Regions from separate parts of the Vibrio qinghaiensis genome, predicted to be linked through region 2. Evidence: predicted binding sites of a transcription regulator. Region 2 holds the regulator's gene; the other holds the start of a gene.
The links. Region 2 encodes MetJ, which represses methionine synthesis genes. Its sites were predicted from a motif close to TTAGACNTNTANANGTCTAA; they were not measured.
Positions count from the first base shown of each region.

Region 1 (16,186 bases), 1.4 Mb from region 2:
TTTTCAAGCGGTCCAACACCGCTGCTTATTGATTGTGGCTCATCCTCAGGCGACGAATCAACATACCCGTTTTGTGCAAGAGAATTTGAACCGTTTATTTGATGATAAAAATGGCAATAACTCGCTAGAAAGAGAGATTGCGCAGCACCTCAAACAGACAGTGAAAGACTTTTTCGAACACACCGCTGAGCAAAATCGGTGGCATCTTGATTTGCACTGTGCGATTCGTCACTCCAAACATTATTCGTTTGCCGTCAGCCCTAAATCCCGCCATCCTGTCCGCAGCCGAGAATTGATGGCATTTGTTGAAAACGCCCATATCGAAGCGGTGCTGCTTTCAAATTCCCCCTCAAGTACCTTCAGTTGGTACAGTGCTGAGAATTTTGCCGCGCAAGCTTTAACGCTTGAGCTGGGGCAAGTCGCACCTCTTGGTCAAAACAACCTAGAGCGATTAGTCGCGTTTGACTTAGCCATGCGCGATTTGGTAGCCAATGCGACACCTGAACACTTGCCAAGAAAGCCAACTATTTATCGTGTCAGCCGTACCATCGTCCGTTTGCATGACGATTTTGATTTCATGTTTGATGATAACGTCGAAAACTTTACTGCGTTTAAACATGGTGAGGTATTTGGTCATGATGGTGAAAAGCCACTCATGGCGAAAAATGAAGATGAAGCGATCGTATTTCCTAACCGGAAAGTGGCATTAGGCCAGCGCGCTGCATTGATGGTGTGCAAAGTAGCGACACGCTATGAAGACGATCAATTGGTATACGATTAATCGATGCTACTTTTGGCTTGTTAATCTTTTGACCTGTTAACCTTTTGGCCTGTTAACAAGGTGTGCAATACAGGCGATTGCTTTTGTATATCACTTTCTATTTAAATGGCTTAACGGTAAGGTTAGGCCATTATTGTTTCTCTTACTTACATATAAGCGCATGACGTTCAATCAGTTACTCTTAAAAAAACAGCGTCGCTGGCATTACGCCCTCTACGCTATGCTGGCATTGTTGATTACGATGAGTGCGTTTTATTTGATGGTGGGTGAACTCTTTATCAGCCCATTTCACACTTGGTCACCACTGGAATGGCAGTTAGTGACTGAACTTCGTGCTCCTCGTCTGCTCTCTGCCGTCATCATTGGTGCTTCACTAGCCGTATCAGGCGCGGCGCTGCAAGTGTTATTAGGGAATGTTTTGGCAGAACCGGGCGTGCTTGGTATTTCTGGTGGAGCCAGTGTGGCGATGGTAGTGGTGCTGTTTTTCTTCCCTGCCTTGGCCTCACCTGAAATTTTCATGCTTTGTGCCGTAGTCGGTGCGATGGTGTTTACTCTTTTACTGGTCAGCATGGCTAAAGCGATGCGTTTAAGCACAACCCGCTTACTGTTGGTCGGTGTGGCGCTGGGTATTTTATCTGGTGCTGTGGTGACATGGGCGTTTTATTTCAGTAATGATCTCAGTTTAAGGCAACTGGTTTACTGGTTGATGGGCAGTATTGGTGGTGCAAGCTGGTATCAACATACGCTTTCATTAGCAGCGCTTCCGGTTATTATCTGGCTTGCTCTGCAAGGAAAAACGTTAGACAAACTGATGCTGGGCGAAACTCATGCAAAGCAGTTAGGTGTGGATGTACATCGACTACGTTGGAAATTGATTTTTGCCGTGTCGCTGCTGGTAGGAGCTGCGGTGGCATTGGGCGGTGTGATCAGTTTTGTTGGGTTGGTTGTTCCGCATTTATTGCGCTTGGCGTTTGGTTCTGAAAACCGCTACCTTTTACCTATGTCGGCTCTGTTCGGCGCACTCTTACTGGTCTGCGCGGATATCGTTGCCAGAACGGCGCTTAATGCTGCTGAGCTTCCACTTGGTGTCGTCACTACCACCATTGGTGCGCCGATTTTTATTTGGATGTTGTTGAAAAACCATGATTCACGTTAATAGCCTGCAGGTTTCATCACGCTTATTGCCACTCTCTTTTAGCTGCCAAGCGGGAGAGGTGTTGCATGTTATTGGGCCTAATGGCAGCGGAAAAAGCACTTTACTCTCGGCGTTAGCTGGCGTGACAGAGAGCCAAGGTGAGGTTCATATTGGTGAGCTTCAGCTCTCAAGCGCATCGTTAGAGGCGCTGTCACTGCACCGAGCTTATCTGTCGCAAAACGACAAGCCTGTTTTTAATGTCGATGTTTATCAATATCTTGCCTTAGCGATCCCCAGTTGCGCCGATTTACATTCTCAGGCTGTTAATCAAGCCGTGCTTCATCTCACTCAACGATTGAATATTCAAGACAAATTGCATCGATCCATTCACCAACTGTCAGGCGGCGAATGGCAACGTGTCCGCTTGGCCGGTATTTGCTTGCAAATTTGGCCAACCTTAAACCCTTACGCGCAGTTATTGATATTAGATGAACCTGCGGCGCCTCTTGATATTGCTCAAGAAGGGTTGCTTTATCGTTTGATTGAAGAGGTTGCACAGCAAGGGATAGCGGTAGTGATGGCCAATCACGATCTCAATCGAACATTGCGCCATGCCGATCGCGCTCTGTTACTGCAAGATGGCGTATTGCAAAGTTACGGCTCGGTTGAACAAGTATTAGAGAGCCAAGCGTTAAGTGCAGCGTTTCAGACTCAGGTGAAGCAGGTTGTTGTTGAAGGAAAGCCTTACCTTATCTTTGATTAAAAGCACAACTGTCGTGCAGTAAGCACACTTTTAGCGCATCAATGTGCTGAAGATAGAATGATAAAAATAGTAAGTCTATTAAAAACAAATGGTTAGGTTTTATGTGAAAGTTGGCACGCCAATCGCATTAATAGAATCGATACATTCTCGTTCTTGTTAGGCTTTTTATAAGTCTCTTAACCACCTTGCACCCACAAGGTGGTTTTTTTTATCTGAGTCTTTGCAAGGTTATTGCGTCAATGAAGCAAGGTCAGCAGGACGGTAATAGACTGATTTGAGCACTTTACCTTGGCGAATCGTTTTGCCTTCAGAGACAAAATCTTGTGCGCATTTAGCAATAATGTAGTCGCCTTTTTGTACGGCCATCAGCTCAATACCTTGTTCAGCATAGTAGGCTTGGGTATCAGCATACTCTTTTTCATTGCGACATACTTTACTCATGTTCGAGCTGTGTACTTCATCCCAGCATGGAATAAATTCGATGCCACGATTCACGGCAACATTGAGCAGAAGATCAATCAAATAGCTGATCGCTAAGTTGTCACTCACTTGGCTATGCCCTAGGTGGACTAAGCGACCCATCAAAACGTACACAGTATCGATGATCGCATCCGCTTGTTCTGTTTTATTGTCAGCTTCAGCAAGTTCAGTCAACTCTTCAATCGCGAGCGAAGTATGCAACGTGTCAGCTTGATCGTTTAAGCTGCTGGCATCAGCAACGGGGAGATCAAAGGTGCTACGAAACTCGGTAATATCGCGGTAAAGATGATCGTAAATCTCTTGAGTAAGCTTGGATAAATGCATTATCTCGGTCCATTGGTTTGGTTAACAGGGATTGTGACGCGTAGTAACAAATTGATAGTAATAAACTGATAATAATAAACTGATAGTAATAAACTGATAGTAAGAAAACGGATAGTAAGAAAACGGATAGTAACAAACTGATGGCAAAGCTGCGACCCATGCCATCAGTTTGTTCAAAGAACAAGGTTACTTATTGAGAAACAAATAAGGAAACAGTTGGCGGCGTTCTTGGTCACTTAGAGCACTAACACGAGCGATATTGGTATCGGGAATCGCTTCTGGGTTAGGGTAGTGCTTGAGTACTTTTTCCATGCTCTCTTCACGAATAAGATGGAAAATCGGGTACGGCGAACGGTTAGTTAGGTTTTCGTCATCTTCGGGGCGTGTGCCGCCAAAACAGTAGTGAGGGTGAAAAGTAGCGACTTGGAAGATGCCTTGCCAATCTTGTTGCGTAATTAATGCTTCGACCCAATCGATAAAAAAGTTGTACTCAAAAAAATCTTCGAGCATGTTTGGCACCACCACTAAGGTGGTCTCAAGAGACTGTGCCGAGCTGCCTTCTAACTCTAGCAATTGCTGCAAAATATCTTGCAGCAATTGTTCTTCAGTATCGGCTTCACTGACGAAAATTTTGATCTGTTGGTTACGTTGTGGTTTTGCGGCGAAAGGGCAGAGATTTAAGCCAATCACCACATCGTTAAGCCACTGTTCGACTTCAGTTGTGATGGCGGTTTTATTTATCGTTACGCTCATAATACTTATTAAAACAGTCAATTTGGCGCAAGCATAGCATGACTCTTTTGATAAAGTGAGTGGATAACACTACTTGATCAATTCATGCAGCGGTTTGCGGTGCGCAAGGGCGCGGTCATCATGGCGCAATTTCCAACAGAGAAAAAACATCGCCACATACAACACCATTCCACCCGAAACCACCACCGCCCAACCGCCATTTTGCCAGCAATAGAGTAGGAAAAACCCGCCGAGGCTGCCACCCACATAGTAATGAACCAAATACAGAGCGGTCGCGGTTGCTTTTGCGCTGCTGGCCTTTTGGCTCACCCATGAATAGGCAAGCGTATGAGTAAAAAACGCGCCGAAACTGATCAGCATTAAACCGATCAGCATAAACGGGATTGATTCAACCAAGGCTAGCCACATCCCCGACAAACTGAGTAAGGCTCCCAACATCATGCCCGAAATGGCATTGTAGCGTTTTGTCCAGTTGGCGGTCAGTTTCGAGCTGAGTGTTCCCGCCAAATAACATAGGAAGATCAATGATGCTAAGCCAATCGGTAGCGAGTAGGGTTCGGCGACAAGCCGAAAGCCCATCACTGAGTAAAGGTTAACAAACAGCGCGAAGTTAGTACCACCAATCAGCATCGCTAGCCACAGTGTGCGGTTAGAAAGATGTTTTACTAGCGCACGATTGTGGTGAAAGAATAAGCCTCGTTGCGGCGTGAAATTGCGTTGAATGGGCAGCAACCACAGCACAATGATAGCGCATACGAAAGTAAGCAAGGCAATCACAATCACCGCTTGTTGCCAGCCAAAAGCATCGGTCAATATACCGCCTAAAATTCGGCCGCTGATGCCACCTAATGAATTGGCAGCAATATAACCGCCAATCGCTTGGCTAAAAGCTTGAGGTGAAAGCTCCTCAGCCATGTAAGCCACGGCAACCGAAGCAAAGGCGGCCAATGCGACGCCCATTAGTGCACGAGTTAAAACCAGCACCCACAGTTGTTGGCTGATCAGCATCAAGCTGCCGATCAAGGGCATCATGAATAGCCCCAATAACATCACTTTGCGGCGGCCAAAGGATTCAGAGCTGATTGCCCAAGGGACTAAACTGACGGAGAGTGCGAGAGTTGATGCGGCAAATAACCAGTTAATTTGAGTTTCCGAAACCGCAAAATGCGTAGCAAGGTAGGGCAACATTGGCTGAAAAAGATAGAGATTACAAAAGACTAAGAACGAGCCGAGCGCAAGTCCCCAAGTGACTTTTCGGTATTCTTTACTGCCAATTTCGATCATGATTACGCTTCACTTACGTTATGTATCTGTGATCACAGTAGCAGTGGCTTGGTGATTAATAAAATATATTAAAAATATCGTTGTGATATATAAAATATATCCAAACCCCATTGGACGAATCTCGCTTTGTTTGATTCTGTGGAACCATAACGCTATGGATACTCGCCATCTAAAACATTTTTCGGCTGTGGTTCAGTGCGGCAGCTTTACTTTGGCAGCCCAGCAACTGCACATTGCGCAGCCAGCGCTCAGTATTTCGATTAAGAAATTTGAACAGCAATTAGGGGTTGTTTTGTTAAAAAGAGATGAGCGAAAAGTGACGCTGACCCATGAAGGGCAAGTGTTATATGAACACGCCACGCGTATTTTGCAGCAACTTGAAGATGCACAATTGGCGATGGATGAGCTTAAAGGGCTAGTCAAAGGCGAAGTGAGGCTCGGCGCGCCGAGCATGATGGGATCCTATTTCTTTCCAGAAATTGTAATGGCTTTTAAAAGTCACTTTCCCTTGCTAAAAATGACGGTGATAGAAGCGGGAACTCAGTCGATTCGGAAAATGTTGCTCAGTGGTGAGCTAGATATTGGTGTGATCCTCAATCATGATCTTCCTCCGGATTTAGAGGTTGATCCCCTCTTATCATCGCAAATGGTGGCGGTAGTGGGGAAAGAACATGAGTTAGCACAACGAGAATCGATAGATTTTAAGACCTTTTTTGAGCATGAATTGGTAATGTTTAAGCCCGGTTATTTCCACCGCGACTTCATTGATAAAGTGTGTAAAGAGTATAAGCTCAGCGCACATTTCTCTTTTGAAACCAATCTGTTGCCAATGATTTTAAGTATTGTCAAACATGAGTACGCAGTGACTGCGTTATTAGAGCTTGTAACGGAGCATGAACCGGATGTACGAGCGATCCCTTTTGAACCGCCAGTCTGGTTAGATTTAGCCCTCGCATGGCGCAAAGAGGGCTATTTGTCTAATGCCGACCGTACTTTTATTGAATTTGTGAAACAGTATGTGTGAAAGGGGCGATGTGTATCGTTCGATTAACTTTGATAGATTTTTTCAAAGTTGTTTGGGTTCCAGCCAATCATAATTCGATCACCAATTTTTAAAGCCGGTACACTGCGCGCGCCGATCGCATCCAGTTCCTTCCGGCCGCGTTGCATTTTTGCGTTACATAAGCGGTAGGGGATCTGTTTGGCGTCAAGATAGCGCTGAGCATCTTTACAGTGCGGGCATTTATCTTTGACGTAGAGCACAATACGTTTCATCCAATTCACTCATTAACCGAACATAAAGGGCGGCAAGTTTACCCACCGAGGCGCTGAGTTTCAACTCTCTCGGATGCGAAGCCTTGCTCCTTGTGATTGGAAAGATGAAACGCAGGCTTGATTCAGTTACACTTAGCGCCTTTTTTATGAGTCAGTTGCTGGGCTATGCATCCATCTTTTCGTTACATACAAAACTATCCGCCTCATCTCGTTTCACAAGTTGGACAGTTGATCACGGCCGGTAAATTCGTTAGTTGGTTTGAGCAACGCTACCCACAGCGCCATTCGATTCAAAGTGAAAAAGCGTTGTTTAACTACGCGATTGATCTCAAAAATCAATACATGAAGAAAACGGCGCCGATCAGTAAAGTGGTGTACGACAATAAAATCCACATTATCAATAACGCACTAGGGTTGCACAGTTATGTTGCCAAAGTGCATGGTGGGAAAATCAAATCTAAAAATGAGATCCGCATAGCGAGCATGTTTAAAGAAGCACCGGAGCCGCTGTTGCGCATGCTAGTGGTACATGAGCTGGCTCACATCAAAGAGAAAGAGCACAACAAGGCCTTCTATCAACTGTGTTGCCATATGGAACCGAATTATCATCAGCTCGAGTTTGATGCACGATTGTTTATGATGTATCTCGATTTAAAAGAGGAGCAGTAATGTCAGCCAAAGCGAAGTCGCAGAAAAGCCAACCTGAAGCGAGCCATAAAAAACCTGCGTTAAAAGCAAAGCAGGGGTTACATCTTCGTAATCAGCATCAAGGACAATACGATTTCCCCGCGCTGATTAATACACTGCCTGCTTTGAAGCCCTTTGTTATTCGCAACCCGAGTGGTGAACCGAGCATCAATTTCTCCGATGCGATGGCGGTGAAAATGCTCAACAAAGCGTTATTGGCACATCATTATCATGTGGCCCATTGGGATATTCCCGCTGGGTATTTGTGCCCGCCGATCCCCGGTCGAGCTGATTATATCCATCGCGTGGCCGATCTGCTGCTAGATGAGTGCCCATCCATCAAGCATGAAAAGGTTCAAGCACTTGATATTGGGGTCGGAGCTAACTGTATTTATCCGATAGTGGGCGTGGCAGAGTACGGCTGGCGCTATGTTGGTAGCGATATTGATCCTATCTCTATTAAATCCGCCAATCTGGTGGTTAATGGCAATGCTTCACTCAATGGGCGTATTGAATGCCGTTTGCAGAGTGATGCAAAACACATTTTTAAGCAGATTATTCAAGAAAATGAGCGTTACGATCTCACCACGTGCAACCCGCCTTTTCATGCATCACAACTACAGGCGCAGCAAGGCAGCGAACGTAAGTTGAAAAATTTACAGCGTAATCGAGTCAAAAAAGGTCAAGAAATTGCGGGGCAAGACGCTAACAGAAGTAAGGCGGTTACGCTCAACTTTGGTGGACAAAAAGCTGAGTTATGGTGCCCCGGTGGTGAAGCTGCCTTTATTAAAAACATGGCCTTTGAAAGTCAACACTACGCTCAGCAAGTGCTGTGGTTCACCACATTGATCTCTAAAAAAGAGAATGTACGTTGGATGCAAAAACAGTTAGATAAAGTCGGTGCTGCAGTGGTGAGGGTTGTTGAAATGCAACAAGGGCAAAAAGTGAGTCGATTCATCGCATGGAGTTTCCAAAATGACAGCCAACGCAAACAATGGTTAGCGGCAAAGTGCTAGGCTGACTTCGTTGATTGACTATATTGGTCAGTGAGTTGAGATAGCAATAGAAGGAGTAAGGTATGGACTTTGACCTTTATTTACCTTGCCAACCTGACTGGATCTGCCAGCCCTTCGCTTATCTGTTTGCTTTGCTTGCGATGATTGGGCTTGGGTTTTTTATTCGTATTATCTATCGCGAATATCAAAAAATTCAGCGCGCTCAGAAAGTCAGACGTCTTCGCCGTATCCACTATCGTGACCGTAATGGTGGCAAAGACGGTAGACCCACCAATATCAAATAACCCTTGCCCTAGTAATACGATGTTAGGAAAAGGTATCGAGCGCCGCTTGATATTTTTTCTCTAACGCTTTATTTCCTGCCTTTTTCTCTAACTCTACCAATAATTGAAGCGATGTTTTTTGGTTACCGTAGCGCTGATTAAATTGCATCAAGCGGATGCGAGCTTGCGTGTATTGTTGAGCGCCAATTTCCAATTTAGCTAATTGCAGCAATGAACGAGCTCGATTAGGGTCATGGTCTAATGTTTTTGCAAAATAGTAGCGCGCTTGTTCTTTATCGCCAGATTTTAACGCGCAAAAGGCTGCGTTCTCATAGCTTGCTGGGACAAGGTAATAATAGGGTTGGGCAATGGCGCGGTTAAAATATTGATCGGCTTTTTGATATTCGCCCTGCTTACACAAAAATGTACCGTAGTTATTGAGAATATTGCCGTTTTTGGGATGGGCGCGAAGCGCGGTTTGATAGGTTTTACGTGCGGCCTCTGTTTCACCGACAGTTTGGTAGTAGTGAGCCATCGCAAGTTGCGAGCGATAGTAAGTCGGCGCATGTTGTGTGGCTTTTTCTAAGTTCTCACGTGCTTTGCTCATGTTGCCATTTTCTAAATAGCCTAGGCCGAGCGCAATGCGAGATTCAGCCATTTCAACCGGATCCGCTTTTACTTCAGGCTCACCCTTTTCGTTCACGGTGACACAGGCCGATAACGTGAACATTATCAATATCATCAGTACTTTTTTCATTATCTGCAGCTCCTAAATCGCTTAGACGCATGATAAGGAAATCAGAAGATTGAGGGAGAAAGAGGAGAGAAGAATGCGAGTCAGTATGCACTATGTTTGAGTCAGTATGCACTATGTTTGATGAAAACCTGAACACCTCATTACTGAGATGATCAGGCATGAAACACTAATCGTCTTTGGTAAATTTATCTTCGCTAAAGTGTTCAAGGTCGTAAGGTGTTTGTTGGTAAACACAGTAGTTTAACCAGTTTGCAAACAGCAAGTGACCGTGGCTTCGCCAGCTGGCGACTGGCTTATTATCTGGGTTGTCATTGGGGTAGTAGTTGACTGGGATTGCGGGTTCCATCCCTTCACCTAAATCTCGAATATATTCACCATGCAGTGTATGTGCGTCGTATTCAGGGTGACCTGTGACAAACACGTTACGTTTGTCTTTGGTTGAGGCTAAGTACACACCCGCCACATCGGAGGTGGCGAGAATATCTAAATTCGTATGTTCGGCTAAGTATTCTGGTGAAAAATCAGCATAACGAGAATGGGGCGCTAAAAAGGTGTCGTCAAAGCCGCGTAATATCGGATGAAAGGGATGGTGGATTTCATGATGATAAACGCCCGATAATTTTTCTTTGCGAGTTCGTTTGGGCAGATTGTAGAGCAGTTTTAGCCCCGCTTGCGCTGCCCAGCAAACGTAGAGTGTGGAAGTGACGTGATTTTTAGCCCATTCCATCACGCTTTTTAAGTGTTCCCAATAAATCACATCTTCAAATTGAACCAACCCCAAAGGCGCTCCAGTGATGATGAGCCCGTCGAAGTTGCGATTTTTTACCATCTCAAATTGACGGTAAAAGTTCTCCAAATGCTCAGTGGGGGTATTTTTACTTGGGCGCTCATCAATTCTCAGTAATTCAATATCCACTTGCAGCGGAGTATTGGATAACAGGCGTAAAAACTGAGTCTCGGTTTCGATTTTCTTCGGCATTAAATTCAAAATCAAAACTTTCAGTGGACGGATGCCCTGTGTGGCGGCACGTGTTTCTGACATCACGAAAATGTTCTCATGACGCAGTACATCACCGGCAGGCAGTTGGTCTGGGATCTTAATCGGCACAGCTTTCTCCCTAAGCTATTTTTGGACGTCTATACTGCCGAACTTAACTCAATCAAAACCAGATGTCGATAGCAAAATGGATCTTGCTGTGAAATTGGTTACTATTGGATATCCGTTTACTTACCTGTTGGATACACATGGCGCTAACCTTAACTTTGATCAGGGGATTACCCGGCTCAGGCAAAAGCACCTTAGCAAGGACGCTACATGCAAAGCATTTTGAAGCGGATATGTATTTTATCAATGAGCAAGGCAGCTATTGTTATCAGCCAGATAAAATCGAGCAAGCTCATCGGTGGTGTCAACAGCAAGTGGAGCGCTGTTTAGCGCAAGGTGAGGACGTTGTTGTGGCGAATACTTTTGTTCGACAGTGGGAGATGCGAGCTTACCGGCAGTTGGCTAAACGTTACCATGCAACCTTAGTGATTAATGTTTGTCGTGCGCAGTACCAGAATGTTCATGGTATCGATGATGCCACTGTTGAGCGTATGCGTCAGCAGTGGCAGGAATGATTGATTAACGCTTCCGCTGGAGTTGGTAAAAGGCAAGGGCTCCCCAACCAAACACTTGCACCCACAAGATCCCCCACTGAGTGCTGATTTGATCCCATGATGCGCCCATTTGGTTCAAACTAAGAAATCCCTGAATGGCAGGCGTACTGGGAAAGAGGTTGGAGATCCAAATGATAGGGCGTGGAATTGCTTCTAAAGGCCAAATAAAACCAGCTGAAAAAATCAGTGGCATTGAGCTGATTAATACCACTAACGTCACCAATTCTCGCCGCGGTGTAACTGAACCAAGCCAAATGCCGCATAGGCAAGAGGCCAGTAAGAAAGGCAGTAGAAGTAGCAATAAATGCCCCGCACTGGCGAGGGTGTTGACACCATGTGAGGTAAAACTGGCACCAAAGTAGTACATGCTGAGTAGATAATAAACAGCAACCAGGACAATGCTGCGTACCAATATTAATCGTAGCGGTGTGGTATGACTCCAATAGCCATTTCCGTGCTTTTGTGTTCCGCCCATTAATCCTGCCGCCATGATCATGGTTTGTTGTAAGATCAAAACAAACACCGCTGGGACAACGTAATCAACATAACCCATGCGTGGGTTAAAGGTCGGTTTTAAGTTGATGCTTGTGGCGGAATAGTGCTGAGCGGCCAGAGAAAGCGGTTCTCCTTCCATCACTAAACGTGACACTTTACTTTTCGCGGCTAAGGTTCCACCAGCTTGCGATAAGCCCTCAACGATGGTGCCGTACACTAGAAAGTAAGAGGCATCGCCAGCGTAGGCCAGTGTTGGACTTTTCCCAAGCAGTAGGTCTTTATAAAAATGTTCAGGAATCACTAAAATACCGCTAACTTTGCGGTTAAGAAACGCCTGCTTGGCATCTTCAATGGTACTGTCTCGTTGAATCACTTTGACTTGTGGCGTTGCGTCAACCATGCGTTCTAGTTGGTAACTGGCTTGGCTTTTATCGAGATTGACTATCGAGAGTGTCTGATCGCGTGGAGTTTGCTGCGTATAAGGCAAAGGGTATAAAAAGGAGTAAAAAACCACGCCACCAAAGACAGTCAACAGCACTACAGGGTTAGTGAATAGCGCTTTTAGCTCTGCTTTAAGTAGAGCAATGAATCGCGTAGTTTCAGTCATGGTTGATTCGCTCGGCTTGCTTGTGTTTACGGATAAGAATCAAAGTGAGCAGCAGCGGCAATGCATAGCCCAGCATTGGCACTAAATACTTCAGTGATGACAACAGCTCAGCGTTATAACTCACTTGGCTTACTTGCACTTCAATGTAGTGACTCACTGGTAGCAGGCTTCGCCACCACTGCGCTAGAGTATTCATATCCGTCACTGGGAACGTAATACCCATAAACGCAAAACTTGGTGCGGTAAAAGCGCCAGCAAAACTCATCGCTCTTGCCGGATCGAGTGTTAGAAAGAAAAAGAGTGCGCCCATGATCATACAGGCGAGCGTCATTGCAAGTTGTGCGATAATCAATAGAGCAAAACTGCCGTGCATTGGCCACATTAATATTTGATAAAACCAGATTAAAAAACCAATCCCTTGCAACATAAAAATCGGCAGATAACGCATCAATGTTAGCGTTAAAATTCGTAATGGCTTTTCTCCAAGCCACGTTTGCAAACCAAAGTGACGATGGTTTGCAGCCAAAATCATAATGGTACTGACCACGACAACGATTTGCCAAAGAGCGGGTACAACCGCCGAGACTAAAAATTGCGCATAGTTTGTATTGAGATTAAACAGGGGCGTAATCTGTGTCCTGATTGGTACGGCTCGCCCCATCGCACTCAATGTGGTTTGTTGGCTAGTCGCTAGGTTTTTTACGACATCCACGTGGGCATTGAACGTACTTTGTGCTTGAACAATGGCAGCGTTGATCAATCGTCCAACCAAAATGTATTGGCTATTAAAGAAGGTCGATACTTGTGGCTGCTCACCACGAAATATTGATTTATCAAATTGATACGGAATGACAACGTACGCGTAAATGTCACTTTCAATCAACGCAGTTTTGGCTTGATTGACATCTTGGAACTGGTGCGTGACGGCCATGGTCGAGGTTGCATCGAAATCTCTTATCAATTGACGTGACAATTGGCTGTGAGACAAATCGACCACGCCAATCGGCAGATCGCGCACTATCCCTTGTGAGAAAATCCACCAAATACTGAATGCCAATACTATGGGTATCCAGCTTAGGCTAGACAATAGCCAAGGATCATGGCGCAGCAGAGGCCATTGAGGGCGAACCTGAATTGACATAAGGCTTACAGCTCAACCACTAAACTCATTCCCATACGCAAACCTTCGACAGGTGTGGTAGGGCGAGCTTCGATTTCAAAGGTGCGCAAATCAAACCCTTGTGAGGCGTCTGTTGATCGCCATGTGGCGAAATCACCCATCACTGCAATGTGGGAAACGATAAATTCTACTTTGGCTTCTAAAGCAGGTAAGTAAGCCGTAAATGTGGTGCCTTTCGTAAAATGCTTGAGTTGATCTTCGCGTACGTTGAGCACCGCCCATGAGTCTTGGGTATCCACGACAGTGACGACAGGGAAGCCCTGTGGAGCCAGTTCGCCACTTTGTAGCAGTACTTGGGACACTTCACCGTCAAACCAACTCTCAATTTTAGTATCCGCGGCATAAGCTTCAACTTCCGCTACGGCACCTGCAGCCATACGTTCTTTTTCCGCGGCAGCGAGTTTAGTTTCAGAGCGTGCGCCTTCTTTGGTCATTTGATACATCTGAAAAGCGGCGCTTTCAGTATATTTAGCGGCCTGCCATTGGGTATTGGCTTCATCACGTTTTTGTTCAGCGACGACACCATCACGGTAAAGATTATTGACACGCAAATAGGTTTTTTCCATTAAATCCGCTGCGGCTTTAGCTTTAAGCCATTGATCTTTTGCCGCTTGGATCTGCTGATCGCGTGCGCCTGTTTCTGCTTCTTTAGCCAGTGCGCCCGCCGCTTTTTGACCCGCAATCGCTTGATCTAATTTAGCTTCAATTTCAGGGCTGTGCAGAGTGAAAATGAGCTGGCCGCGTTCAACGCTATCGCCTTTGCGCACCAGTACCTGATCAATACGGCCGGGAACTTTCGAAGAGATACTGTATTGCTGAGATTCAATTTGACCTTGTAAGCGGACAGGTTTAGGTTGCGATGCTTGGTAAAAGCGATAGCCTACCCAAGAGATCGCCACCACAGCAGCAAGAGCAATCAGTGTTGGTTTTACAGCTTTCATAAGGCATCCTTTTGAGCAGGTGATTCGTGAGTCATTGATGAGTGCAACAAAATCGCTGATTGTGTGTAGATAGGGAAAGTATTCATTTCACTGGTCAATGCCAGTAACTTATTTAAAGAAAGTAAGTAGTTGAAGCTGGCTAATGACTGCTGAGTTTTGATACTAGCAAGGTAGAGCTCTGCATCCACTACATCTAAAGACGTTGCTAAACCCTGACTGAATGCTTTTTGGCGTAGGCTCAGGTTTTCATTCGCCAGTGCTAGGCTCGAGTTTAGCCCCATCACTTCTTCCAATGCTTGTTCGGCTTCCAAATAGGTTTTTTCCACCAACACGCTCAAATCTTGCTTAGCTTGCGCCTTTAAGTAACGTACTTGTGAGACCGCGCTGTGCGCTGCTTTGACTTGATCGCTGCGACCCGATGTTTCAATTAACGGAATGTTGACCCCAACACCCACTAACCAATCCGGCTTCATTTGGCTGGCCAGCGAATCGTCTTCATGTAGGCTGTAATCACCGTAAAGGTAGACTTCTGGATAGTATTTGCCTTGTTCAGCTTTGATCAAGCTGCTTGCTTGCTTTTCTTTTGCTTCAAGTAGTGCCAAGCCCGGATAGGTATTGAGCGTTTGCTCCACAAAAATAGAGAGCGGCGGTAAACGGTCGTTGACAAACAGTGAACCACTTGGCTCGACTTTTTCTGTTTGACCTAGAATTTGAGTCAGTGCGCTTTGGGCAATATCTAAGGTTTTTTGTGCTTTTTTGCGTTCAACCGTTGCTTTATCTACTGAGGCTTCAGCTTGTAGCCGTTCCACATGGGCAATTTGCCCTTGTTGCTCTAACTTTAGTGCATTATCACGGTGCTTGGTTAACCCTTGCTCAACGGCTTGGCGAGTCACTAAAACCTCTTTTGCCAAAAGAACACTAAAGTAATATTTGCTCAAGTCTTCATAGCGCGCTTGTGTTTCCATTGCGAGCTGGTTTTGCGCTTCTTCTTTTTTACCTTCCGCTGCCGCTTGTGCGGCGCTGATCCGTCCGCCTGTAAAAATAGGCCAAATAGCGCGAATCGAAGAGCTGAAAATATCACGTTCGGTGATGGTTGAAGTGATGGAGCCAGCGCTGGCGAGTATCGGCCCTAAATTTGGCCCCAAAGATGATGGGACAGATTGCCCAGTGCTATCGAATATCTGCTTTCCTGACAAAGTAACATCTTGGTCTAAACGCGTGTAGTTTGCACCAATAGAAACAGCAGGCAAATTAAGACTGTCTGTGGAATTTTCAATATGCTGATAACGTTCGACATTCGCCCGCCCAGCAGCAAGTGAATTATTGCTCTGTTGCAAAAGATCCCATGCTTGTTGAAAGGAAATCGGCGCGGCGAAAGAAGGGGCTGCACCAAGCAGAGTACAGACGAATAGGCTGAGTGTTTTCGCTTTCATGCTAAGCTCGAATTATTTTAAATTTAGAGCTAATGCTCTATTTTTTCACTGCGTAAGTCAACAGCAACGTGGGTTAAAATGCCAGAAAACGGCACACACAAGTATCATGCGCTAGCATGAAGCGCATGTCCTTAATATTCAAGACTTATTATTTAATACTTATGATGCGAAGGGCAGAAATAATCCGCTCGCCAAACGAGCTTTTTACTCCCTTGCATCGTGGTGAGCACGTCTTTGCCTGACATCTGAGGGAAAGCGAGCAGCACTCTCAGGTCATCATTTGACTCCGTCGTTATCTCTTCATAAGCCCGAACATGAGTAAAGGTTGACTGTAAATGATTAAACAGCATATC
Region 1 covers NZ_CP022741.1:1,167,413-1,183,598, forward strand. The annotation lists gene CCZ37_RS05410 (succinylglutamate desuccinylase) at 1-781, shown strand, start outside; gene btuC (vitamin B12 ABC transporter permease BtuC) at 942-1,937, shown strand; gene btuD (vitamin B12 ABC transporter ATP-binding protein BtuD) at 1,924-2,679, shown strand; gene CCZ37_RS05425 (nucleoside triphosphate pyrophosphohydrolase family protein) at 2,908-3,483, opposite strand; gene CCZ37_RS05430 (DUF1415 domain-containing protein) at 3,670-4,236, opposite strand; gene CCZ37_RS05435 (MFS transporter) at 4,306-5,520, opposite strand; gene CCZ37_RS05440 (LysR family transcriptional regulator) at 5,675-6,544, shown strand; gene CCZ37_RS05445 (glutaredoxin family protein) at 6,568-6,795, opposite strand; gene CCZ37_RS05450 (M48 metallopeptidase family protein) at 6,961-7,464, shown strand; gene rlmF (23S rRNA (adenine(1618)-N(6))-methyltransferase RlmF) at 7,464-8,498, shown strand; gene CCZ37_RS05460 (hypothetical protein) at 8,561-8,782, shown strand; gene pilW (type IV pilus biogenesis/stability protein PilW) at 8,805-9,518, opposite strand; gene metA (homoserine O-acetyltransferase MetA) at 9,685-10,626, opposite strand; gene CCZ37_RS05475 (ATP-binding protein) at 10,764-11,138, shown strand; gene CCZ37_RS05480 (ABC transporter permease) at 11,143-12,279, opposite strand; gene CCZ37_RS05485 (ABC transporter permease) at 12,272-13,420, opposite strand; gene CCZ37_RS05490 (HlyD family secretion protein) at 13,426-14,400, opposite strand; gene CCZ37_RS05495 (TolC family protein) at 14,397-15,833, opposite strand; gene CCZ37_RS05500 (hypothetical protein) at 15,986-16,186, opposite strand, start outside.
Region 1: the regulator MetJ is predicted to act here: its motif matches at 10,648-10,667, upstream of metA (homoserine O-acetyltransferase MetA).

Region 2 (16,186 bases):
CCGGTGACCCCTTCAAGTAAATAGCATGCGAAATGGTGATGGCTATTAATTGAAGCAATCGCGATCGCTTGTTCTTGGTTGAGCTTGGGCTTTTCCACATCCGCTTCAACATTCTGCGGCCAAGCCGTCAGTGTCGGCCGTTTTTCCAGTGATTCTATCCAGCCTTTCTCTTGTAAGGTTTTGAGTACGCTGCTACCTACCTCTTCATCAATAAACAGTTGATGGGGTACAGCGCCAGACTCAAGCATCGCCATCACTTTGGCTTGCTTTACCGCTCGCCCAAATCCTTGCATGAGTTGATCGCGCCCACCGGGCGTCAGTTGCCACTCTACTAAAGTCGAAAAATCGGCCGCTTTCCCTTTGCGTAATGCGCCAGGCAATGCATTAAATAACGTGTCGCCTAATGGGTATTGATAAAACTGGCTACACCACAACAGCAATTGATAGAGTTTCTCTGGCCAGACTGGCTGGCTATCGAGCACCGCTTTTAGCGACTTTAATTGATCGACTGAAAACTCAGACTCACTGACTATAGCGGTGACGATACCCACCAGAGTTTGCCGACCAAATGGCACCGACACTCGTCCACCAACAATCGGAAACAGATGACTTGGGATCTGATAATCAAACTGCTTATCCAATGGGACAGGTAAGGCAACGCGTGCAATGGTGGGGCGCATAATCGACCGTTCGTTCTACAAAAAATGTGAAAAGACAGTCTACTGGATGCGTCACCGAAATTCGAGCTTCGTCATTGGACAAAAATGTGGCGAAAATAGCGGCGAAATGGCTTGATCCACTGAAGAGGATTCATTAATATATCGCGCCTTGATGATATGGCTTCTTGCTTGATGTTAAGCAGTCAGCGGTATCAACATTTTTTTATTAACTACGTGTGGTGTCCGGCATAGATTCGGATAGCGACGCGGCCCAATTTGAGGTTATCCCATGAAAGCTGGTATCCATCCAGAGTACAAAGCAGTTAGCGCGACTTGTTCTTGCGGCAACTCTTTCGAGTTCAGCTCAACGCTAGGCAAAGATTCTATCCACCTAGACGTGTGTGACAAATGTCACCCATTCTACACTGGTAAGCAACGTATCGTTGATACTGGCGGCCGTGTAGATCGCTTCAACAAGCGTTTCGGTGCTCTTTCTAGCAAATAATCTCTTTTTTGCTAGAAAATTAAAAAAGGATGCCTCGGCATCCTTTTTTGTTGGCATTTTTTGTATAGTTGTCAGTACGCACTGGTCTTATCTGCGACATTTTCTCCATTTTTTGATGAAGCACGTCAGGTTCCCGCCTAGGAAGTTTGAGCAACATCCATTAGAATTATGGACCTTTTCCAATCCAACACGAGCACTTATACCTATGTCTGATGACACTCACCAAGAATTAACGGCAGAAGAACAATTTCGCCAACGCGCACTCGATTATCATGCTTACCCAACCGCGGGTAAAATTGCCATTTCATTAACTAAGCCTGCCGACTCGGCTGAAGACCTTGCTCTAGCTTACAGTCCGGGCGTCGCTGAACCGGTTCGTGAAATCGCGCAGAACATCGACAACGTTTATAAATACACTGCGAAAGGCAACACCGTCGCTGTGATCTCAAACGGCACGGCTATTCTTGGTTTAGGTAACTTAGGTCCGATGGCTTCCAAGCCCGTCATGGAAGGAAAAGCGCTACTGTTTAAACGCTTTGCTGGACTTGATTCAATTGATATTGAAGTAAAACACCGCACAATCGATGAATTTGTCGATACGGTTGCCAACATCGCTGACACCTTTGGCGGCATCAACTTAGAAGATATCAAAGCACCAGATTGCTTTGAGATTGAACGCCGTTTGATCGAACGCTGTAATGTGCCTGTTTTCCATGACGATCAACACGGCACTGCGATTGTTACCGCCGCTGGCATGCTCAATGCGATTGAACTGCAAGGCAAGAAACTCAACGAATGCACTATCGTCTGTCTTGGCGCTGGCGCAGCAGCCACCGCTTGCATGGAACTATTGATTAAGTGCGGCGCAATGCGTGAAAAAATCTACATGCTTGATCGCAAAGGTGTGATTCATACTCGTCGCGATGACATTAATGAATATAAGCAGTTGTTTGCTAATAACACCGACAAACGCACACTGGAAGATGTGATTGAAGGCGCTGACTTATTCCTAGGTGTGTCAGGCCCCAACCTGCTGCCTGCCGAAGCGCTAAAATTAATGGCCGATAAACCGATCGTATTTGCTTGCTCAAACCCAGATCCAGAAATTAAACCAGAACTCGCACGCGCGGTACGTGATGATTTAATTCTCGGCACAGGTCGTAGCGATTATCCAAACCAAGTCAACAACGTGTTGTGCTTCCCATTTATTTTCCGTGGCGCTTTGGATGTCCGTGCTAGTGAAATTAATGACCAAATGAAGCTAGCCGCAGTTGAGGCGATACGTGAACTGGCTAAAGAAGAAGTGCCGGCTGAAGTGTTGAAAGCCGCAGGCGTAAAAGCGTTAAGTTTCGGCCCTGAATACATCATTCCAAAACCGATGGACCCACGCCTACTGCCTCGTGTTGCTAAAGCGGTTGCTCAAGCAGCGGTTGACTCTGGCGTCGCTCGAATCGAGATGCCTGTCAATTACATGCAAGAATAATCACAAGCTTGAGCGGCTAAATGCCTCGCTCGAAAAAAACCGCTGACTTTCAGCGGTTTTTTTATATTCTGAGACACAGAGCCAAAGTCACCATGGCAACTTACCCAGTATCCTCTCGATTTTATCTCGTTGTACCGCAATTACGCGCTACACTTCTTCATCATCATACGCTTCAAATTCAATGCCCATGGCGGTCATTAATGCTTTTGCTTCCGTCGGAATATCGTCTGGACGATCTTTTCTCAAATCTTCGTCGGTCGGTAAAGGTTGACCGGTATAAGCATGCAAGAAGGCTTCACACAGCAGCTCACTGTTGGTTGCGTGGCGTAAGTTATTGATTTGACGGCGAGTGCGCTCATCAGTTAATACTTTCAACACTTTCAATGGGATTGAAACGGTGATTTTTTTGACTTGCTCACTCTTCTTCCCATGTTCAGCATATGGGCTAATGTATTCCCCATTCCAGTCTGCCATTGCGCACCTTCGTTATCGTAATTGGTCGTTAAAAATTTGAAAGTTGGATTTTAGCGGGATTTACCGCCACAAGCAAAGACATATAGACGTCTAGATATATTGACGTCTTCTTTTTGGTTCAGTAAAGTGTGCCATTATCGACTGATAGATAGCAATATAGCGCACTATCGGATATAGCTAATACTCTAGACAATTGAAATTGCCACCTTAGTTGTCCCCGAATAAGGCAGGAACCCCCTCAATAAAAGTCAGTTTATTGAGTTTATTAAGTAAGGAAACCGTCATGACCACTCGCAAGCCAGCCACCATCGCCGTTAGAACCGGTATTGAATCCGACTCTCAATATCATGCTGTTGTGCCTCCAATTTATCTTTCGACAAATTATAGCTTTCCTGCGTTTGGTGAAGTGCCTAAATACGATTACACACGCTCTGGCAACCCGAATCGAGGTCTGCTCGAAAAAGCGTTGTTTGAACTCGAATCGGGTCAAGGCGCGGTGGTGACTAACTGTGGCACTTCGGCGCTGAATCTATGGGTTTCCGCCTTTTTAAGTCCTGACGATCTGATTGTGGCCCCGCATGACTGCTACGGTGGCACATATCGCCTGTTTAATACACGCGCCAAAAAAGGCGATTTTCAGACACTCTTTATTGATCAATCCGATCCAAACGCTTTGCAGGCTGCTTTGGCGAAAAAACCCAAATTGCTACTCATTGAAACTCCATCCAACCCATTAGTTCGCGTGGTCGATATTGCTGATATTTGCCAACAAGCACACGCCGTCGGTGCATTAGTGGCGGTTGACAACACCTTCTTAACGCCAGTATTTCAAAAACCATTAGAGTTGGGCGCAGATTTTGTCATCCACTCCACCACCAAATTCATCAACGGCCACTCCGATGTGATTGGCGGAGTTGTTATCACTAAAACAGAGCAGCACGCTGAAGAGCTAGCATGGTGGGGCAACTGCCTTGGCTCAACGGGAACCCCTTTTGATAGCTACATGACGCTGCGTGGCATTCGTACCTTAGGCGCAAGAATGCGCGTCCATGAGGAGAGCTCACGCGCTATTTTGGACTATCTGCAATGCGAAGCCTTAGTCAAGGTCATTTATCACCCGAGTTTGCCAGAGCATCCTGGCCATGAGATAGCGAAAAAGCAGCAATCTGGCTTTGGCTCTATGCTCAGTTTTGAGTTTGCGGGCAGCTTTGAACAGCTTAAATATTTTGTCTCTCAGTTAACATTATTCTCACTGGCAGAATCATTAGGAGGCGTGGAGAGCTTAATCTGCCACCCCGCTTCGATGACTCACCGAGCGATGGGCGAAGAAGCGTTGGCCGAAGCCGGTGTTTCACAGCAGCTATTACGCCTATCGGTCGGCTTAGAAGATGCGCAAGATTTGATTGACGATCTCGCGCAGGCCTTTGCTAAAGCGCAGGAGGCCTATTAATGACTGCCCTACGTCAATTGCACAAGTTTGGCGGTAGCAGCCTTGCCGATCCTGAATGCTACAAACGGGTCGTTAATATCTTAAAAGAGTATTCTCAAGCTGATGATTTGGTGGTGGTTTCTGCCGCAGGAAAAACCACCAATCGTTTAATCGAATTTCTCGACGCTCTTAATAAAGATGGTCGAGTGGCTCATGAGAACTTGCAATCGGTCCGTCAGTACCAAACCGATTTAATCAACGCGCTGCTCGATGAAGATGCAGCGCAACCGCTCATCACTTTACTCACCAACGAAATTCGCACTTTGGGTCAGCTTTGCGCGCCCCTATCACCAGCTCAACAAGCGGCAGTACTTGGCCATGGTGAAGTGTGGTCATCACGCTTATTGGCGGCGTTACTCAATCAACATAACCTTGCGGCTGTGGCACAAGACGCCCGCGAATTTCTTCGCGCGCAAGCAGGCACACAACCGGAAGTGGATCGCGCTCGCTCCTACCCTTTGCTGAAAGAAATTTTGGCACAACACGCGCATCACCGAGTGATCATCACAGGCTTTATGGCTCGCAGTGAACAAGGTGATACTGTGCTACTTGGGCGCAATGGCTCCGATTACTCCGCTACGATGATCGGCGCACTTGCGGAAGTAAACCGAGTAACGATTTGGAGTGATGTGGCCGGTGTTTATAGCGCCGACCCGCGCATTGTTAGTGATGCCTGTTTACTGCCGCTACTGCGTTTGGACGAAACCAACGAGTTAGCGCGCCTTGCCGCCCCGGTATTGCACAGCCGAACTTTGCAGCCCGTGGCCCAAAGCACCATGGATTTGCACTTGCGCTGCAGTTATCAACCCGAAGCAGGCTCGACTCGCATTGAGCGTGTATTGGCATCGGGACGTGGTGCCAAAATCATTACTTCACTTGATGATGTGCTGTTGATTGAGCTTAATTTTGCTCACGGGCATGACTTCCAGCGCCTACAAAACGATGTGCTACGCAGCTTGCGTCGTGCTCAACTCGAACCACTAGCTTTCGATACTCAAGCCGATCAACACCAACTGCGCCTTGCCTATACTGCTGAGATTTCAGGCGGAGCTCTAGCTCATCTGCAAGATGCCGCTTTTGAAGCGGAAATTAAACTCAAAGAAGGCTTTTCGTTAGTGGGTGCCGTGGGTGCTGGTGTGACGAAAAACCCCAACCACTGCTACGGCTTTTATCAACAGCTACGTTCATCACCGATCGAGTTTATCTGTGAAGCAGAATCTGGGCTGAGTTTAGTTGCGGTACTGCGTAAAACGCCGATCACCCCCTTAGTGGTGGGTATGCATAACCAACTATTTCAGGCGCAAAAACGGGTCGCACTGGCACTGTGTGGCAAAGGCAACATTGGTTCGAGTTGGTTAAAACTCTTTGCTGAACAAAAATCAGAGTTAGAAAAACGCCATGGCATGAACTTCGAATTGGTCGCAGTGGTCGATAGCCAAACCTATTGGTTTGATGAGCAAGGGATAGATGCGGTATCGGTTTTAAAGCATTTTGACGATGAAGCGATTGCCAGTGAGGGAATGGCTTGGCTACAACGCTTAAGCAATATTCAAGGGTATGACGAAGCGGTTGTGCTCGATGTAACCGCAAGCAAAGAGCTAGCTGATCACTACCTCAATATTGCTGAAAATGGGATTCACCTTATCTCGGCGAATAAAGTCGCGGGCTCTTCCTCTAGCGTCGATTACCACCAAATAAAAGAAGCGTTCGCGAAAATTAGCCGCCATTGGCTCTACAACGCGACGGTTGGCGCAGGCTTACCCATTAACCACACGGTGCGTGATTTGCGTGAAAGCGGCGATGAAATCGTCGCCCTCTCTGGTATTTTCTCTGGCACTTTATCTTGGTTATTTCAGCAATTCGACGGCTCAATACCGTTTAGCGAACTGGTCGATTTAGCATGGCAACAAGGACTTACCGAGCCTGACCCGCGCAGCGATCTGGATGGTTCAGACGTCATGCGCAAACTGGTGATCCTAGCCCGTGAAGCAGGGTTACAGATCGAACCGGAAAATGTCAAAGTTGAATCACTGGTTCCTGATGAGCTCAAGCACCTCTCACTGGATGACTTTTTAGACAAAGGCCAACTGCTGAGTGAAAAATTAGCCGAGAGGCTAACCAAAGCACAACGTGAAGATAAAGTGCTACGCTATGTCGCAAGGCTTGAGAAAAATGGCAAAGCAACGGTGGGGGTTGAAGCTTTAGAGCGTGAACACGCTTTGGCTAACCTTTTACCTTGTGACAACATCTTTGCTATCGAGAGTAAATGGTATCGCGATAACCCGTTAGTGATTCGTGGTCCGGGCGCTGGTAGAGAAGTGACAGCAGGAGCTATCCAATCGGACCTCAACTTGCTGTCAAGCTTGCTGTAACACTCCAGCTTATTCCAGATTAAGGGGCCACTAGGCTCCTTAATTTAACTGCGAAAGGATGATATTAGGTCATGCATACCGAGGGTGAGCATGACTTGAAGGTCACTCACAATCAACATGAATAATATTCATAATTACAGTGTTGACATAAAATGTTATTCAATACATTCTGTGGACATATAGACGTCTAAACGTCAACTTAAGGAATAATAGATTGGCGCAAAAACGCCACAGGGAGAAATAAAATGGGATACACGCACGCCGGTCATATTGATGCACTCAACCAGAACGTGGCTGAGCTATCAGATAATATCAATGTCTCATTTGAGTTTTTTCCACCCAGCTCAGCGCAAATGGAAGAGACATTGTGGAATTCCGTTCACCGTTTAAAAACCCTGCAACCTAAATTTGTTTCTGTGACTTACGGAGCAAACTCTGGCGAGCGCGACCGCACCCATTCGATCATTAAAGAGATTAAAGATCAAACTGGTCTTATTGCAGCACCGCACCTCACTTGCATCGATGCCTCTCGCGATGAGTTGATTCAGATTGCCGATGACTACTGGCACAACGGCATCCAGAACATAGTTGCGCTGCGTGGCGATATTCCCGCTGGTGGCGGCAAACCAGAAATGTATGCTTCCGACTTAGTGACTCTACTCAAATCTCGCCATGATTTTGATATTTCTGTCGCGGCATTTCCAGAAGTCCACCCTGAAGCGAAAAGCGCGCAAGCCGATCTGGTCAATCTAAAACGCAAAATTGATGCAGGTGCAAACCGCGCAATTACTCAATTCTTTTTTGATGTTGAAAGCTACTTACGATTTCGCGACCGCTGCGTAGCCGCTGGTATTGATGCTGAAATTGTACCGGGCATTCTACCGGTATCAAACTTTAAACAAGCCTCTCGCTTTGCCGCGCAAAACAACGTTAAAGTCCCCGGATGGATGGCGAAACAATTTAATGGATTAGATGATGACCCAACCACACGCCAGCTCGTGGGTGCAAGCCAAGCCATTGACATGGTTCGCATTTTAAGCCGTGAAGGCGTCAAAGACTTCCATTTCTATACGCTCAATCGCGCTGAAATGACCTACGCATTGTGCCATACGTTGGGCGTAAGACCGAAAGCATAAACTTTCTCTGCACTCATAACGCTATTATTGGTAAATGTTGCTCGTGATAAAACGCGATGATTGATTAAAAGTAACGCCGACTTGATGTCGGCGTTGTGGTATTACTTAAGCGAGCAGATTACTCCACGTCGTCCATTTTACCAAGTAAGCTACGAATACGATCTTGCCATGCATTCTGCTCTTGCTCCATTTGTTGCGCTTTTTGCTCAAGCTCTTCACGCGCTACTTTTAGCTCATTCGCTTCATTCACAAGCTGCTGTTTCTCTTCTTTAAGCTCTTCCACTTCCATTTGTAGAAGTGCGATGGTGTCAACTGCGGTTTGAATTTTTGCTTCTAGTAGTTCTAATACTTCAAAAGACATGGTGCATACCCTTAGTTATTCGGTTGAGGTGAACAAAATTTCACTTATTGGTTCATTCTACTCAGCACAGCGCTCAGAAACACTCACTATATGCAAATTTTCTCGCTATTTGATTAAAAAATCAGCTCAACTTAACCGCAAGCTCACTTAAGCGCTAAAGCTAGGCAGAAAAACACCTTATCTGGCGATAGATTCACTCAATTTGACGCTTAGCTTTGATCAAGTGCAATCCTTGTGAACTAAAAAAGCAAACGTTTACTATTTGATATGCTAAAATTCCCGCCGAAATTTCCTATTCCCTTTTCTTTGGAGCTAGCATGAAACGCGATTTAGCAATGGCATTCTCTCGAGTCACTGAAGGTGCTGCACTGGCAGGTTACAAATGGCTTGGCCGAGGCGATAAAAATGCGGCCGATGGCGCAGCGGTAGAAGTCATGCGCAACCTACTCAATAAAACCGACATCCAAGGTGAAATTGTAATCGGTGAAGGCGAAATTGACGATGCTCCAATGCTCTACATTGGCGAGCTTGTTGGCCTTGGTGGCGATGCGGTTGATATCGCAGTGGATCCTATTGAAGGTACGCGCATGACGGCAATGGGCCAGTCAAACGCATTGGCTGTTTTGGCGGCTGGCGAAAAAGGCAGCTTCCTTAAAGCACCTGATATGTACATGGAAAAATTGGTGGTTGGCCCCGGTGCTAAAGGGTGCATTGACCTCAATAAACCTTTAAAAGAGAATTTAGAAAATATCGCCGCGGCGCTGAATAAACCATTAGACACTCTAGTGGTGATCACCTTAGCGAAACCTCGCCATGATGCCACCATAGCGCAGATGCAAGAGATGGGTGTTCGCGTGTTTGCTGTGCCAGATGGCGATGTCGCCGCCTCGATCCTAACTTGCATGCCTGATAGTGAAGTCGACGTGATGTACTGCATCGGCGGTGCACCTGAAGGAGTGGTTTCAGCCGCGGTCATCCGAGCTCTAGATGGTGATATGCATGGCCGTCTGCTACCACGTCATGAAGTCAAAGGCGATACGGAAGAAAACCGCATTTACGGTGCAAAAGAGTTAGCTCGCTGCGCGGAAATGGGTGTCGAAGCTGGCGTAGTGCTGAAAATGGAAGAGATGGCCCGCAGTGATAACGTCATTTTCTCAGCTACTGGTATCACCAAAGGGGATCTGCTGGAAGGCATTACCCGCAAAGGCAACATCGCCACCACAGAAACGCTATTAATTCGTGGCCGCTGTCGTACCATTCGCCGTATTAAATCAATTCACTACTTAGAGCGCAAAGACCCAGAAGTGCGCGCGATCATTTTGTAATCCGCCAGTGCTTTGCTCTGTTTTATTTTAACGACAAAGCATAGAGAGACAAAAAAGACCGCAATGCGGTCTTTTTTATTTACTCACTTTATACCGAGATGGAAGAAGCGATTAAAACAGCTCTTCAGCCACTTTATACAAATCAGTGCGAACTGGACGCTTCATATTTTCAATTGCGTCGATAATATCGTGGTGAACCAACTGCTCTTTCTGAATACCAACACAACGACCACCGTGGCCATCAAGCAGTAAATGTACCGCAAAATTACCCATGCGTGACGCAAGAACACGGTCAAACGCCGTCGGGCGACCACCGCGTTGAATATGACCCAGCACGGTAGCGCGAGTTTCACGTCCCGTTGCTTTTTCAATTTCTTTCGCCAGTTGGTTAGCATCCATCATCAACTCAGTCAGTGCAATAATGGCGTGTTTCTTACCTTTCTTAATGCCGTCTTGAACGTTCGCGATCAGTTGATCCATATTCAAGCCAGTTTCTGGGGTGATAATGTATTCACAACCGCCCGCAATTGCCGACATCAGAGTCAAATCACCGCAATGACGACCCATGATTTCAACAATCGAAATACGTTGATGAGAAGAGGAAGTATCACGTAAACGGTCAATTGCATCGATAACCGTGTTTAATGCTGTTAAGTAACCAATGGTGTAGTCGGTACCAGCAATGTCGTTATCAATCGTGCCTGGTAAACCAACGCATGGAAAACCCATTTCAGTCAGCTTTTTCGCACCCATGTAAGATCCGTCACCGCCGATGACAACTAAAGCATCAATACCATGCTTTCTTAGGTTTTCGATCGCTTTTTCACGTACTGCGACTTCACGAAATGCAGGGAAACGCGCAGAACCTAGGAAAGTACCACCTTTATTGATAACGTCAGAAACGCTTGAACGATCCAATTTTTTAATGCGATCTTCATAAAGGCCAAGGTAGCCGTCGTAAATACCAAATACTTCCAAATCAGCACCGAGTGCCGTACGAACAACACCACGGATTGCTGCGTTCATGCCAGGTGCGTCACCGCCACTAGTCAAAACACCGATCTTTTTAATCATGCTCACCCTCGATTTTTTGGGAACTTAATACTCATTTTTTACGCTGTCCGTTAGCGATAAAACAGACAACAAAATCTTTCCAATCTGTGCATAATGTTACCTTTCCTAAAAAGGAATACTACTGTTATTTGCACGAAATCATGTAAGTTTGCTACTTATGTAAGAGTATTACAGTTTTGAGTTAACGCTTTGTTGATTCATATCAGAATCAGGCTTATTTATTGTTCTTAAAAAGATAGTTAATAAGCGCGTTTTTGTCGCTACCACCCTTGTGATTTTTGTTTTTTTTCTGGTCCAAACACCACAGAATAAGGATCTTGGTGGATTAATACATCAGCTCCCGGGAAAGCCTCGAGTAGCTTATCTTCCACCTCATCGGAAATGCGATGCGCCTCAATCAAGCGGATATTGTCATCGAGTTCCAGATGTAACTGAATGAATCTTACAGGTCCAGACATGCGAGTTCTTAATTGATGCACACCCAACACACCAGCTACAGAAAGACATTCTGTGCGGATTTGCTTCAATTCTTCATCAGGTAACTTACGATCCAACAAGGTCTGAATAGCCTCTTGCACCATACGAAAAGCGCTGTAAAGAATATAAACGCCAATGCCGATCGCAAAGATGGCATCGGCCTGTTTAAAGCCAAACCAGCTCAATATGAGCGCGATCATAATCGCTGCATTCATGAACAGATCAGTTTGGTAATGCAATGAATCCGCAGCAATGGCTTGGCTGCCCGTTTTTTTCACGACATGCTTTTGGAACAACACTAAGCCAAAAGTCACTAGCATTGCAAACAGGCTGACATAAACGCCATATTCAGGAGAAGTTAATTCGTGTGGGCGAAAAAAACGGTCAACCCCATTGAGGATAAGAAAACAGGCCGAGCCTGAAATGAACATCGCCTGGGCAAGGGCCGCAAGCGATTCCGCCTTACCATGACCAAAGGCGTGCTCTTTATCTGCGGGCTGCAGTGCGTAACGCACCACAATTAAATTGACCACGGAAGCGGCAATATCAAGTAAGGAATCAATCAAGGATGCGAGTAGGCTGACCGAGCCAGTAACCCACCAAGCGATCACTTTTACTATCAGCAACAATGAGGCGACAAGGGTTGCTGTCCAGGCAGCAAGCGTAACAAGGCGTGCGTATTCTTGTTTCATATCACTAAAATCAGCTTAAAAATGAGCAGCTAGTATACCCTCTCAAATTAAGAATGAATATGACACAAATGAACAGGCCTCACCAGAGGCCTATTCTCAATTATTAGCGTATTAGCGGTTATCAATAATTAGCTATTTTTCTTCATGTGCTTAGGACCATTTTCCATGCACTGCTGCATGCGATCTTGTTGTAGCGTTTGCAGTTTTGCTTTTTGTTCCGGAGTTAACACACTCATCATGTCATGACGTTTTTCTAGCATCTTGACACGGTGAGCGACCTGTTGATCGACCATCTCTTTGGCTAATTCATTTGCCGCTGCCGCATCAAAGTTCTCCGCTAGCACGAGAGCTTGTACTTTGTCATGGTGCGCTTTCATTTTCGCTTGGCGTTGACCTTTATGCTCACCCTTGATCGCTTCGCGATTCGCTTCACGCATCTCTTTCAGCTTTGCTTGCTGATCAGCAGTCAAGTCAAGCTGTTGCATTATGCCGCGATCAAAGCCGCCACACTCATCATTTGGCCCTTTATGTCGCTCTTTACCACCAAATGCATAAACGCTTGCTGTGCCAAGAATCAGAGGTAGTATTACCGCCGAAAGTACTAGTTTTTTTGCCATTTTCATCATCTATTCCTTCACCAAGTGGATTCTAAAAGCTGCATTCACAGCACTTGAGTGTAGAATAGGACATGTACGGTAAAACAACGTATAGCAAGCGTAAAGAATCGTAAAGAGCTTATTGCTCACTGAAGATCTTGCCTATTTCACAGTAAACTGTACCCATAACTTCCCCCAACGACGAGGCGACACATGGCGCATATTCTTCTAATTGATGACGATACTGAACTCACCAGCTTACTAAAAGAAGTCTTAAGCTATGAAGGCTTTGAGGTATCTGAAGCGAATGATGGAGAGAGTGGGCTCGCTGCCATTCATGGCCGTATCGATCTTATTTTACTCGATGTAATGATGCCGAAACTCAATGGGATGGAAACGCTGAAAAAATTGCGTGAAAACTGGCATACCCCTGTTTTAATGCTCACCGCCAAAGGAGAAGAGATCGACCGCGTCATCGGTTTAGAACTCGGCGCGGATGACTATTTACCGAAACCCTTTAGTGACCGAGAGCTACTTGCGCGCATTCGCGCAATTTTGCGTCGCACTCAAGCCAGCACTAGCACCAAACAAAATGAAGTGATTGAATGCCAAGATATTCAGGTGTATCCCAGTAAGCAGGAAGCCTATTGCCAAGGGCAATTATTGGATCTCACTACCACAGAATTTGCCTTGCTGACTCATTTTGTGCAAAACCCAGGCGAAACCTTAACTAAAGAAGCGCTCAGCCTTGATGTTCTAGGAAAACGGTTGGCGGCCTTTGACCGCGCGATTGATATGCACGTCTCGAATTTGCGCAAGAAATTACCTGAACGTGTTGATGGTAAATCACGCATTAAAACACTGCGTGGTCGTGGCTATCTCATGATTTTGGAGGAGTAATGCGTCTACCTAAAATCAACAGCTTGTATGGCCGAATTTTTGCCATTTTTTGGTTTACGATGTTGCTGGTGCTGATCGCAGTATTAGCACTGCCGCACCTTGATCCTCGCAAAACCCGTGATATACCTAGCGATGAATACCAACGTCTTTCACATTTGAAACAGAAAATAGAGAGCACGTTTAAAGATGAGCATGAGCTCACACGTATTGTCTTTCGTTTAGAAAATAGTAGTAATAACCAGCGCAGTGAAGGGCATATGCGAGATAAGAGCAGCACTCCGCAATTTTTCATTACTACGCGAGATGGCACGATCCTCACCACAAAAACTCAAGCCGACTTCAAATTTAAAGCACTCCAAAATTTCGTGACCAGCATTGAATCCATTGATAAGCCACAACAAAAGCTCTATGGCCGCTATATGATTTCAGGCCCATTGCCCATCACCCTTGCCAAGCAAGATCTGCTCCTGTTTGTCGGCATTCGCTGGAATGAACCCCCCCCGTTCTTATTGCAACTGTTTGACCGCCCGTTCGGCCTGCTGCTTGCCGTGATGCTCGTCAGTACACCGCTACTCTTATGGCTCGCATGGGCATTGAGCCAACCCGCCAGCCGCCTCGAGCAAGCGGCCAAACGGGTCGCTCGCGGCGAATTTGTAGTCGATCCAAGCTTAGAAAAAGGCACCAGTGAATTTCGCCAAGCGGGAAAAAGCTTTAATCAAATGGTAGAAGCCGTCAATCAGATGATTTCTGGCCAGCAGCGATTGCTGTCGGATATTTCACACGAACTGCGCTCCCCTTTAACTCGGCTGAGAATGGCCAATGCACTGGCTACTCGTAAGCAAGGTAACAGCTCCGAATTAGAACGGATCGACACTGAAGCACAACGTTTAGAGCAGATGATCGGCGAACTGCTGACGCTTTCGCGTATGCAAACCAACAGTCATCTCAGTCGAGAAGTCCAACCTTTATCCAGTTTATGGGAGGAGTTGTTGAGCGATGCCCAATTTGAGGCCGAGCAGATGGAAAAAAGGCTCAGCTACAATACGATTCCACCGCACACCATTTCCGGAGCACCAAAACTACTGATGAGCGCATTGGAAAACATTGTGCGTAACGCCATTTACTATGGCAAAGATGAAATCAATATTACCTTTTCGGTCGAAAAAAGCAGACTATCGGTTTGCGTGGAAGACAATGGTGAAGGCGTTCCCGAAAACGAGTTAGACGATATTTTCCGCCCCTTTTATCGTGTTTCGACCGCGCGTGATAGGCACAGTGGCGGTACAGGATTAGGCTTAGCCATCACCGAAAGTGCCATTCGTCAGCACAGCGGAACCATTGATGCAAGTCGCAGCCAATTAGGTGGGTTAAAAGTACAGTTCACTCTCCCATTGGATAGTTAAATGCCACTGGTGCCTATATTGCCAAATAACGGGTGACTTGTACTCAATAGGCTCGTCACCTTATACTTCCGGCCCACACTCCTTAAGAGCAGCTATACCATGTTTGATATCGCACTTTACGAACCTGAAATCGCCCCTAATACCGGAAATATTATTCGTTTGTGTGCCAATTGCGGCGCTAATTTGCATCTTATTGAACCGCTGGGTTTTGATCTAGAAGAAAAGAAAGTGCGCCGTGCAGGGCTTGACTACCACGATTTAGCGCGCGTAACGCGTCATGCCAACTTGGATGCCTTTATGGACTACCTCAATGCAGAGCGCGAAACGTACCGGATTTTTGCTTGTACCACTAAAACCACGGGGCACCACGTCGATGCGCAGTTTCAAAAAGGAGATGTGTTGATGTTTGGCCCAGAAACTCGTGGATTACCAGCGCAAGTCATTGAAAGCTTACCGATGGCACAACGTATTCGTATTCCGATGATGGCAGAAGCTCGCAGTTTAAATCTCTCTAATGCGGTCGCTATTATTGCGTTTGAAGCGTGGCGCCAAATGGGTTTTGAAGGTGCGCAATGACAGCGCTAACGGTAGCAAAATAAATCACTAAATAGCAAAAAGGCCGCCTAGGCGACCTTTTTATTAATTCTAGATATTAGGCTAGATTACAGAACAGTTACTTGAGCTGCTTGTAGGCCTTTTTGACCGTTTTCTACGTTGAAAGACACTTTTTGGCCTTCAATTAGAGTTTTGAAACCGTCAGAAGCGATTGCATTGAAGTGTACGAACACGTCAGCGCCGCCGTTATCTTGAGTAAGAAAGCCGAAACCTTTAGTTTCGTTAAACCATTTTACAGAACCAGTTGTTTTGTTAGACATAATGTGTCCCTTTTATTTAAATTCATAAAGTTATCGCGCTTATGCGCAATGCACTGATAGATTGAATTATTTAATGTTACGAATAAGGTAAGGGAAACACTGAGGACATCAATTTTTACGATGGATTCTGAGAATTTACTTTTACTTTTATTTTTTGTTTCATTAATAACCCCTGAACAACAGAGCGAGGCCACTATAGGCTTTAACGTTACACTAAGCAACCTATTTCGCGATCTAAATTGTCCGGTCAACTCTGGTCAATCCCAAAGGCTCATCAAAGCCTTTTAATTCAACTTGTTGCGTTCGTCCTCTTTACGTTCGAACTCACCTTCTAATGTTTCTCCCGCCTCCGATGATGAGAAAGG
Region 2 covers NZ_CP022741.1:2,561,570-2,577,755, forward strand. The annotation lists gene priA (primosomal protein N') at 1-680, opposite strand, end outside; gene rpmE (50S ribosomal protein L31) at 949-1,164, shown strand; gene CCZ37_RS11940 (malic enzyme-like NAD(P)-binding protein) at 1,370-2,647, shown strand; gene metJ (met regulon transcriptional regulator MetJ) at 2,795-3,121, opposite strand; gene CCZ37_RS11950 (O-succinylhomoserine (thiol)-lyase) at 3,405-4,571, shown strand; gene CCZ37_RS11955 (bifunctional aspartate kinase/homoserine dehydrogenase II) at 4,571-6,982, shown strand; gene metF (methylenetetrahydrofolate reductase) at 7,228-8,118, shown strand; gene zapB (cell division protein ZapB) at 8,237-8,479, opposite strand; gene glpX (class II fructose-bisphosphatase) at 8,797-9,804, shown strand; gene pfkA (6-phosphofructokinase) at 9,916-10,878, opposite strand; gene fieF (CDF family cation-efflux transporter FieF) at 11,139-12,047, opposite strand; gene CCZ37_RS11985 (CpxP family protein) at 12,176-12,670, opposite strand; gene CCZ37_RS11990 (response regulator) at 12,857-13,543, shown strand; gene cpxA (envelope stress sensor histidine kinase CpxA) at 13,543-14,946, shown strand; gene trmL (tRNA (uridine(34)/cytosine(34)/5-carboxymethylaminomethyluridine(34)-2'-O)-methyltransferase TrmL) at 15,046-15,522, shown strand; gene cspE (transcription antiterminator/RNA stability regulator CspE) at 15,609-15,821, opposite strand; gene CCZ37_RS12010 (FxsA family protein) at 16,106-16,186, opposite strand, start outside.